DNA from 2 places in the Mesorhizobium sp. B2-3-11 genome. Region 2 is predicted to be linked to the other one. Evidence: predicted binding sites of a transcription regulator. Region 2 holds the regulator's gene; the other holds the start of a gene.
What was found. Region 2 encodes PhoB, which activates phosphate uptake and scavenging genes when phosphate is short. Its sites were predicted from a motif close to TGTCATNNANCTGTCAT; they were not measured.
Positions count from the first base shown of each region.

Region 1: the regulator PhoB is predicted to act here: its motif matches at 3,156-3,172, upstream of ppk2 (polyphosphate kinase 2).

Region 1 covers NZ_VFVS01000010.1:178,427-183,119, forward strand. The annotation lists gene hemB (porphobilinogen synthase) at 1-836, shown strand, start outside; gene FJ960_RS16105 (dihydrofolate reductase family protein) at 1,284-1,928, shown strand; gene ppk2 (polyphosphate kinase 2) at 2,130-3,050, opposite strand; gene FJ960_RS16115 (aldo/keto reductase) at 3,333-4,376, shown strand; partial or broken gene FJ960_RS16120 (glycosyl transferase family 90) at 4,404-4,693, opposite strand, start outside.
Region 2 covers NZ_VFVS01000004.1:88,960-93,652, reverse strand. The annotation lists gene pstA (phosphate ABC transporter permease PstA) at 1-278, shown strand, start outside; gene pstB (phosphate ABC transporter ATP-binding protein PstB) at 275-1,078, shown strand; gene phoU (phosphate signaling complex protein PhoU) at 1,104-1,811, shown strand; gene phoB (phosphate regulon transcriptional regulator PhoB) at 1,831-2,520, shown strand; gene FJ960_RS07695 (ROK family protein) at 2,523-3,770, opposite strand; gene xylF (D-xylose ABC transporter substrate-binding protein) at 4,042-4,693, shown strand, end outside.

The DNA of each region.
Region 1 (4,693 bases), on a different contig from region 2:
TGCCCGGCGTCTTCCGCCTGTCGGTCGACCTTGCCGTCAAGGAGGCCGAACGCGCGGCCAAGCTCGGCATCCCGGCTCTTGCCACCTTCCCCAATGTCGATCTCGGCCTGCGCGACCAGACCGGCTCGCACATCCTCGACCCGGAAAACATCATCAACCGCGCCACCCGCGCGATAAAGGAGGCGGTGCCCGAGATCGGCATCATCACCGACGCGGCGCTCGATCCGTTCACCAGCCATGGCCATGACGGCATTCTGCGCGACGGCATCATCGTCAATGACGAAACCGTGGAACAGGTCGCGGCAGCGGCCGTCATCCAGGCGGCTGCCGGCGCCGACATCATCGCGCCATCAGACATGATGGACGGCCGTATCGGTGCCATCCGCGACGCGCTCGACGCCAACGGTTTTCAGGACGTGGCGATCATGTCCTACGCCACCAAATTCGCCTCGGCCTTCTACGGCCCCTATCGCGAAGCAGTCGGCACCGCCGGCCTGCTCAAGGGCGACAAGAAGACCTATTATATCGACCACGCCAATTCGGACGAGGCGGTGCGCGAGGCCGAACAGGACATCGCCGAGGGCGCCGACATGCTGATGGTGAAGCCCGGGCTGCCCTATCTCGACATCATCCGCCGGCTGAAGGACGAATTCCAGATGCCGACCTTCGCCTATCAGGTGTCGGGCGAATATTCGATGATCAAGGCGGCCGGCGCCAATGGCTGGATCGACGGCGAGAAGGCGATGCTGGAATCGCTGCTCGCCTTCAAGCGTGCCGGCTGCGACGGCATCCTGACCTATTTCGCTCCCGAAGTGGCGGAAATGCTGAAAGGGTAGTCTCAAGGTCCCGGGCAAGGCCTTTCAGTAGATGTCACCACTCTTTCGAGCGGTCGGCGGTTCCTTCGAATTCCCGCTGACAAAAACCGGCAGCTGCAGCTAAAATAACCGCGCGGCCGGAGGCGGCCGGCAGCCCGCACCTCGGCCAAGAGGTATGGCTAACGCCTCAGAGGATGCTTCCTGACCCGGTTCCCTGTCGGGGTCGGGCCTCGCCAATGCGGGCACCACATCCGTTTCGTGAAATTTACAGGCGAATGAGTTGATATCGCGGCTGACTCGACGGCCGCCACTGGCCGTCCGAGCCGACCGCTACAACAGTCTGGACATCGCTTGGTGCAAAGGTCTGGATAGATGTCTTTCGATCCGAAAAATACTGCTTGCAATTCACAATCAGTTTGCTAAAAGAAAACCACTTGCAAAATACAACTGGTTACCGAGGAGGTCTTCATGTCCAAGCTTCGCGTCAACGCTTTCAGCCTGTCCCTCGACGGCTACGGCGCCGGGCCCGATCAGAGTCTGGAAAATCCGCTCGGCGTCGGCGGAATGGCCCTGCACAAATGGGCTTTCAGCACCCGCACCTTCCGCAAGATGTTTGGCGAGGAAGGCGGCGAGACAGGCGTCGACGAGGACTTTGCGGCGCGCAGCTTCGAGAACCTCGGCGCCTGGATCCTCGGCCGCAATATGTTCGGCCCGATCCGGGGTGAATGGCCTGACGACAAGTGGAAGGGCTGGTGGGGCGACAATCCGCCCTATCATGTGCCGGTGTTCGTGCTGACCCACCACGAGCGGGCGCCCATCACGATGGAAGGCGGAACAATTTTCCATTTCGTCACCGGCGGGATCCATTCGGCGCTAGAGCGGGCAAAATCAGCGGCCAGCGGCAAGGACGTGCGGGTCGGCGGCGGCGTCTCCACCATCCGGCAATATCTCCAGGAGCGGCTGATCGACGAGATGCACCTGGCAATCTCACCGGTGCTGCTGGGCAAGGGCGAAAACCTTTTTGCCGGCCTCGACATGCCCAACCTTGGTTATCAGTGCACCGAACAGGCGGCAACGGCACTTGCCACACACGTGGTCATCAACAGGGCTTAGTCCGAGACCTTTTGGCGCAGCTCCTTTCTCCCCGTCACTATACCAGGAGAAAGGTCCGGCAGGACAATGAGGGGCGGTGCTGCCGAACGAAGATGATGCTGGCGTAGTCCTGCGAATGGCGGTCTAACCAGTTAGCCCTGCGCCCCTCTCATCCGCCCTTCGGGCACCTTCTCCCCGTGAAACGGGAGACGGAAAGGTTTCTCAATATTTCTCCGGCACGTAAAGTTCGCGCGGCAGGACCTGGCGTTCGTATTCGGGGTTGAAGACGCGCTCCGGCAGGGTGATCTCCTCGTGCGGCACGTCTTCGTACGGCAGCTGCTTCAGCAGATGATCGATGCAGTTCAGGCGCGCGCGCTTCTTGTCGTTGCCCTCGACGATGAACCAGGGCGCTTCGGGGATGTTGGTGCGGGCGAAAGTCTCCTCCTTGGCCTTGGTGTACTGTTCCCAGCGCACACGTGACTGCAGGTCCATCGGCGACAGCTTCCACTGCTTCATCGGATCATGGATGCGCATCAGGAAGCGCATCTGCTGTTCTTCGTCGGTGATCGAGAACCAGTATTTGACCACGGTGATGCCCGAGCGCACCAGCATGCGCTCGAACTCCGGCACGTCATGGAAGAACTCCTCCACCTGCTCGGGGTTGGCAAAACCCATTACCCGTTCGACGCCGGAGCGGTTATACCAGGAGCGGTCGAGCAACACGATCTCGCCGCCTGCCGGCAAATGCGGGACATAGCGCTGGAAATACCATTGCGACTTCTCGCGTTCAGTCGGCGCCGGAAGCGCCACGACGCGGCAGATGCGCGGATTGAGCCGCTGGGTGATGCGCTTGATGACGCCGCCCTTGCCGGCGGAATCGCGGCCCTCGAAAATCACCACCAGTTTCTTCTTGTGATAGGCGACCCAGGATTGCAGCTTGATCAATTCGGACTGCAAGCTGATCAGGTCGCGAAAATATTGCATGCGATCGATCGAAGGCGGATGCGAGTTCTTGTAGATCTTGGCGATCTCCATCGACAGCGCGGGCTCCGACATTTCGAGCTCATAATCTTCGTCAAGCGTGTCGGCGAGCTCGGCTTCGAGCCAGTCCTTGGCAGGGGAATTCTTTTTTAGCTCGGTCATATCAGCTGCTCCGCTTGCAAGCCCTGTCGGTTACCACTGGCGCCCCAATTTCTGGCCAGCGGCCAAGAATGGAAACACCTGAGCCGACTTCAATATAGGCCGGCGGTGACGGTTTTATTGCAGCCCGGGCGCGATTGCCGCCACGGCGGATTCGGCGATGTGTGATCGATCCAATGTCGTTCTACGGCGACAAGCCGGCCGAATTGTCCTACAAATCCGCGGTCGCGTTCCAGGCCTGCCCCTTGGCGGCACGCCCCTTCAACAAAATCGTGAGGATCTGACATGGAATACCGCACCCTTGGCCGTTCGGGCCTGAAGGTTTCGACACTGACGCTTGGCACCATGACCTTCGGCGGCTCCGGGCCCTTCGCCGCGGTCGGCAACAGCGATCTCGCCGAAGCCAAGCGGATGATCGATATGTGCATTGACGCCGGCATCAACCTCATCGACACCGCCAACGTCTATTCGAACGGCCTGTCTGAAGAGATCATAGGCGAAGCGCTCGGCGGCAAGCGCAAGAACGATGTGCTGATCGCGTCCAAGGTGCGGATGCGGATCGGCAAGGGCCCGAACGACGAAGGCCTGTCGCGCCACCATCTGATCCGCGAATGCGAGAGAAGCCTGAAGCGGTTGAAGACCGATGTCATCGACATCTATTTCGTCCACCAGTGGGACGGCCTCACCCCGCTCGAGGAAACCGTTGCCGCGCTCGACACTTTGGTCAGCCAGGGCAAGGTGCGCTACATCGGCTGCTCCAACTATTCGGGCTGGCAGGTGATGAAGGCGCTTTCCATCAGCGACAGCCGCCACCAGCAACGCTTCGTCACCCAGCAGATCCACTACACGCTGGAAGCGCGCGAGGCCGAGTACGAGCTGCTGCCGATCTCGGTCGACCAGGGGCTGGGCGTGCTGGTCTGGAGCCCGCTCGCCGGCGGCCTGCTGTCGGGCAAATACCGCCGCGACAGCCCGACCGCCCGCCAGCTCGCCGGCTGGTCCGAGCCGCCGATCCGCGACGAGGACCGGCTGTGGCGGATCGTCGATCTGCTGGTCGACATTGGCAAGGATCGTGGTGTGTCGGCGGCGCAGGTGGCGCTTGCCTGGCTGCTCGGCCGCCCTGCCGTCTCGTCGCTGGTGATCGGCGCGCGCAACGACGTCCAGCTGAAGGACAATCTCGCGGCCGCCGCCCTGGAGCTCGGCGCCGAGGAACGCCAGCGCCTCGACGCCGTTAGCCGGCCGCCCCTGCTCTACCCCTACTGGCACCAGCAACTGACGGCGAAGGATCGCTTCGGCCCCGCCGACATGGTTCTCGACCGCAGCGACATCTGATCAGCGGCGTCGGGCCGAGCACAAGAGCTAGGTCCCGATGAACCGCCAGAGCTCGGGATCGGGTTCGATCTGGCCGCTGAGCACGAAATATTTGTAGAGGACGAGCAGGGAGATCGCCTGCTCGTCCCGTTCATTGGAAAATTTGCGGCAATAGGCATTGGCCGCGGCGATGATGCGCTCCGCCGCGGCCGGATGCTGCTCGAAATAATCTATCTTTTCACGGAGATCGGAGAAGTCCGGGTCGAGCGGCGCATAGTGGACACTGGCCTCGAGCTGGCTCTCGCCAAACCATGTTTCGTAGGTCGGCGGCGGCATCA
Region 2 (4,693 bases):
CGGCGATGTCCGGCATCGTCACCGGCATATTGCTGGCCATCGCCCGCATTTCCGGCGAGACGGCGCCGCTTCTTTTCACGGCGCTGAACAACCAGTTCTGGTCGAGCAACCTCAACGCGCCGATGGCCAGCCTGCCGGTCACCATTTTCCAGTTCGCTCTCAGCCCCTACGAGGAATGGCAGCAACTGGCCTGGACCGGCGCACTCATAATCACATTGACGGTTCTCGCGCTCAGCATCTTCGCGCGCAGCCTGACCGGACGCAGAGAGGACAAATGAGCCAGATGTTGTCTCCAGACATGACGATTGCCACCGAGGCGGCCGCCAAGGCGAAGATCGAGGTCAAGAACCTCAATTTCTACTACGGCCAGTCGAAGGCGCTGAAAGACATCACGCTGTCGCTGCCCGAGCGCAGCGTGACGGCCTTCATTGGACCGTCGGGTTGCGGAAAGTCGACGCTGCTGCGCGTCTTCAACCGCATCTACGAACTCTACCCCAAGCAGACCGCCGAGGGTCAGGTGCTGCTCGACGGCCAGAACGTTCTCGACCGCTCGCAGGATCTCAACCTATTGCGCACCAAGATCGGCATGGTGTTCCAGAAGCCGACGCCGTTCCCGATGTCGATCTATGAGAACATCGCCTTCGGCGTCAGGCTCTATGAGAAGATCGGCAAGGCAGAGATGGACGGCCGTGTCGAGCAGGCGCTGAAGCGCGCCGCGCTGTGGAACGAGGTCAAGGACAAGCTCAATGCCAGCGGACTCAGCCTGTCGGGCGGCCAGCAGCAGCGGCTTTGCATCGCCCGCACCGTGGCGGTGAAGCCGGAGGTCATCCTGCTCGACGAGCCGGCCTCGGCGCTCGACCCATTGTCGACCGCCAAGATCGAGGAATTGATCGACGAGTTGCAGGCCGACTACACGATCGTCATCGTCACCCACAACATGCAGCAGGCCGCGCGGGTCTCGAAGCAGACGGCTTTCATGTATCTGGGCGAGCTGGTCGAATTCGACAAGACCGAGAAGATCTTCACGTCGCCTCGCGAGAAGCGCACGCAGGACTACATCACCGGCCGCTTCGGCTGATCTCACGCATACGAGGACCAGGATCATGGCCGAACACACAGTCGCAGCCTTCGACGAGGATCTCGGACAGATCAGCAAGCTGATCAGCGACATGGGCGATCTTGCCGGCACGATGGTCGGCGGCGCCACCAAGGCGCTGCTGAATTCCGACAATGCGCTGGCACAGCGCGTCGTCTCCGATGACGCCATCATGGACGCGCGCCAGCGCGAACTCGACGATCGCGCCATCACCCTGATCGCCAAGCGCCAGCCGATGGCCGACGATCTGCGTCATGTCGTCGGCTCCATCCGCATGGCGGGCGATCTCGAACGCATCGGCGACCTTGCCAAGAACATTGCAAAGCGCGTCGGCTCCGTCGGCCTTACCGCCACCCCGCGCGATCTGTCGCACTCGATAGATTCCATGGCGCAGCTGGTGCTGATCCAGGTGCAGGGGGTAGTCGAGGAATACGCGGCAGGCGATGCCGCCGCCCTCGCCAAGCTCAGGAATGACGACGAACGCATCGACATCAAATACACTTCGGTGTTCCGCGAACTCCTGACCTACATGATGGAGGATCCCCGCAACATCACGGCTTGCACGCATCTTTTGTTCTGCGCCAAAAATCTCGAACGCATCGGCGACCACGTGACCAACATTGCCGAGAATGCATATTATGTGCTGACCGGTACCCAACTGCCCGCCAACCGTCCGAAGCAGGACGAGACGGCGATGTCGGTGCCGGCGGCTTGACGGCAGGGATGATCGATCGATGATCGCGCCACGCATCATGGTGGTGGAGGACGAGGAGCCGCTCGGTGTGCTCCTCCGCTACAATCTCGAATCCGAGGGTTACCAGGTCGAGGTGGTGACACGCGGCGACGAAGCCGAGATACGCCTCCAGGAAAACGTGCCCGACCTCCTGGTGCTCGACTGGATGGTGCCGGCGGTTTCCGGCATCGAACTCTGTCGGCGCCTGCGAATGCGGCCCGAGACCGAGAGGCTGCCGATCATCATGTTGACGGCGCGCGGCGAGGAGAGCGACCGCGTGCGCGGCCTCTCGACCGGTGCCGACGACTATCTGGTCAAGCCGTTCTCGACACCGGAATTCATGGCCCGGGTCAAGGCGCTGCTGCGCCGCGCCAAGCCGGAAGTGCTGTCCAGCGTGCTCAAGGTCGGCGACATCGTGCTCGACCGGGAATCGCACCGGGTCTATCGCAAGAAGAGCGAGATCCGGCTCGGACCGACCGAGTTCCGGCTGCTCGAATTCATGATGCGTCATCCCGGCCGCGTGTTCTCGCGCAGCCAGCTGCTCGACAATGTCTGGGGCGAGACGATCTATATCGATGAACGCACCGTGGACGTGCATGTCGGCCGGCTGCGCAAGGCGGTCAACAACGGCCGTATGCCGGACGTGATCCGCACCATTCGCGGCGCCGGCTACGCGATCCGCGAAGACTGAAATCAGGCTACATTCTTGCCCGGAACGCCGGGCCTCGCCAGCACGCCCGGCGCGAAAATCTCCTGGTCCACGAAGGTCAATGCGCGCATAGCGCAACCTTCGCGGATGAGCGGCAGCTCGTTCGGCTCGGTGTCGAAGGAAATCGATTCCGAATGCTGGCCGCCGGCGGTCTGGCCGATGGCCTCGCGCAAGGCCGGCTCGATCAGGTCGAAGGCGGCGGCGCTGACGCCGACCATGGCGACGGGTGCGGGATCGATCAGCGCGAACAGGCTGCCCAGCCCATAGCCCAGCGCCTCGCCGGCCTTGCGATAGGCTTCGCGCTCCGGTCCGTCTTTCTCCCTTGCCGTCGCGGCGAGTGTCCGCATCTGCGCATCGCTGACATCTGCGACCGGTTCGGCGTCCTCGCCAAGCTGCCTGGCGTTGCGCCAGATGGCGTAGTTGCCGGCATAGGCCTCGACGCAGCCGCGCCGTCCGCAGCGGCAGAGCGCGCCTCCCGGGCGATGGATCATGTGGCCGAACTCGCCTCCCGATGAATGCGTGCCGGTGAACAGCTCGCCCTTCAGCACCAGGCCCATGCCGATGCCGTGCGAGAGCAGGATGGCGATGAAGTCGTCGCGGTAGCGTTCGGGGTCGCGCCAGCGCAGCGCCACCGCCATCATGTTGCAGTCGTTCTCCATGGTGGCGGGGATGCCGAACTCGGCTTCAAGTATGTCGGCGAAGGGAATGTTCGTCTGCGGCGTGATCGGCGACCACAGCATCGCACGCGCCTCGCTGTCGGTGATGCCCTGGATCGCCAGCGCGATGCGGGCAATACTGCGGACGTCGAGATCGGGGTCCTCGAGGCGCCGCCGCACTATTGCCGTGCATTCGCCGATCAGCGCCTCGCGCGACATGGTCAGCGTGTCCAGCCGTCGCTGTTCCTCGGCGACCACCTGGCCGGAATAATCGATGACGGCGACGGACAGGAAATTCAGCGACAGCACCACGGTCATCACAGCCGCGGCCTCGGGGTTGAGGCCAAGGCCAACCTGCGGCCGGCCGCGTTTCAGTGAACCGGCTTCGTTCGGCTTGCCTTCGGTCAGGATACCCTCGTCGATCAGGTCGGCTGATATCGCCGATATGGTCGAGTGGCTGAGGCCGGTGGTGGCGGCGATCTCGGTGCGCGAGGGCTGACCACCCTGACGCACGGCTGCAATCACCATGGCGCGGTTGCGCCGGCGCAGATCGTCGTGGCGGATTCCGACCGACATGCTTCCCACATCCTCCCCGTCGCCGCGGTTCTTGACACCCCCTCGAACCTCTCCGGCAATGGGCCGAATACTGGCAGATGCGGCAGGAGCTGTCATTTATTTATTGCGGGACTCGAAAAAAGGCTCCCGGCACCTCAAAATCCATCAGAATCGATGTTGACAGTGTTCCGACGATGGATCAGTATTTTTTCGAGGCTCGAAAAAATAGGGCCTTTGTGCCGGCCTTCGGGCCAGTTTGGTCGCGCCATACGCGGCGCAGGGAGGATATACCATGAAGAGATTCACAGTCGCCATCCTGGCGGGTGTCGCCATGTCGCTGACGCTGGCGTCGGTGGCGCAGGCGAAGGACAAGGTCATCGGCGTTTCGTGGTCGAATTTCCAGGAAGAGCGCTGGAAGACCGACGAGGCCGCCATGAAGAAAGCGATCGAGGCCGCGGGCGACAAGTACATTTCCGCCGATGCGCAGTCCAATCCCGGCAAGCAGCTGACCGATGTCGAAAGCCTGATTTCCCAGGGCGCCAATTCGCTGATCATCCTGGCGCAGGATGCTTCGGCCATCGGCCCAGCGGTGCAGAAGGCGCTCGACGAGGGCATTCCGGTCGTCGGCTATGACCGCCTGATCGAGAACAAGGACGTCTTCTACCTGACCTTCGACAACAAGGAAGTCGGCCGCATGCAGGCTCGCGAGGTGTTCAAGGTGAAGCCTGAAGGCAATTACGTCTTCATCAAGGGCTCGGGTGCCGACCCGAATGCCGACTTCCTGTTCTCGGGCTCGATGGAAGTGCTGAAGGAAGCCATCGACAGCGGCAAGATCAAGAATGTCGGCGAAGCCTATACGGACGGCTGGCTGCCCGCCAACGCCCAGAAGAACATGGAGCAGTTCCTCACCGCCAACGACAATAAGGTCGACGCCGTGGTCGCGG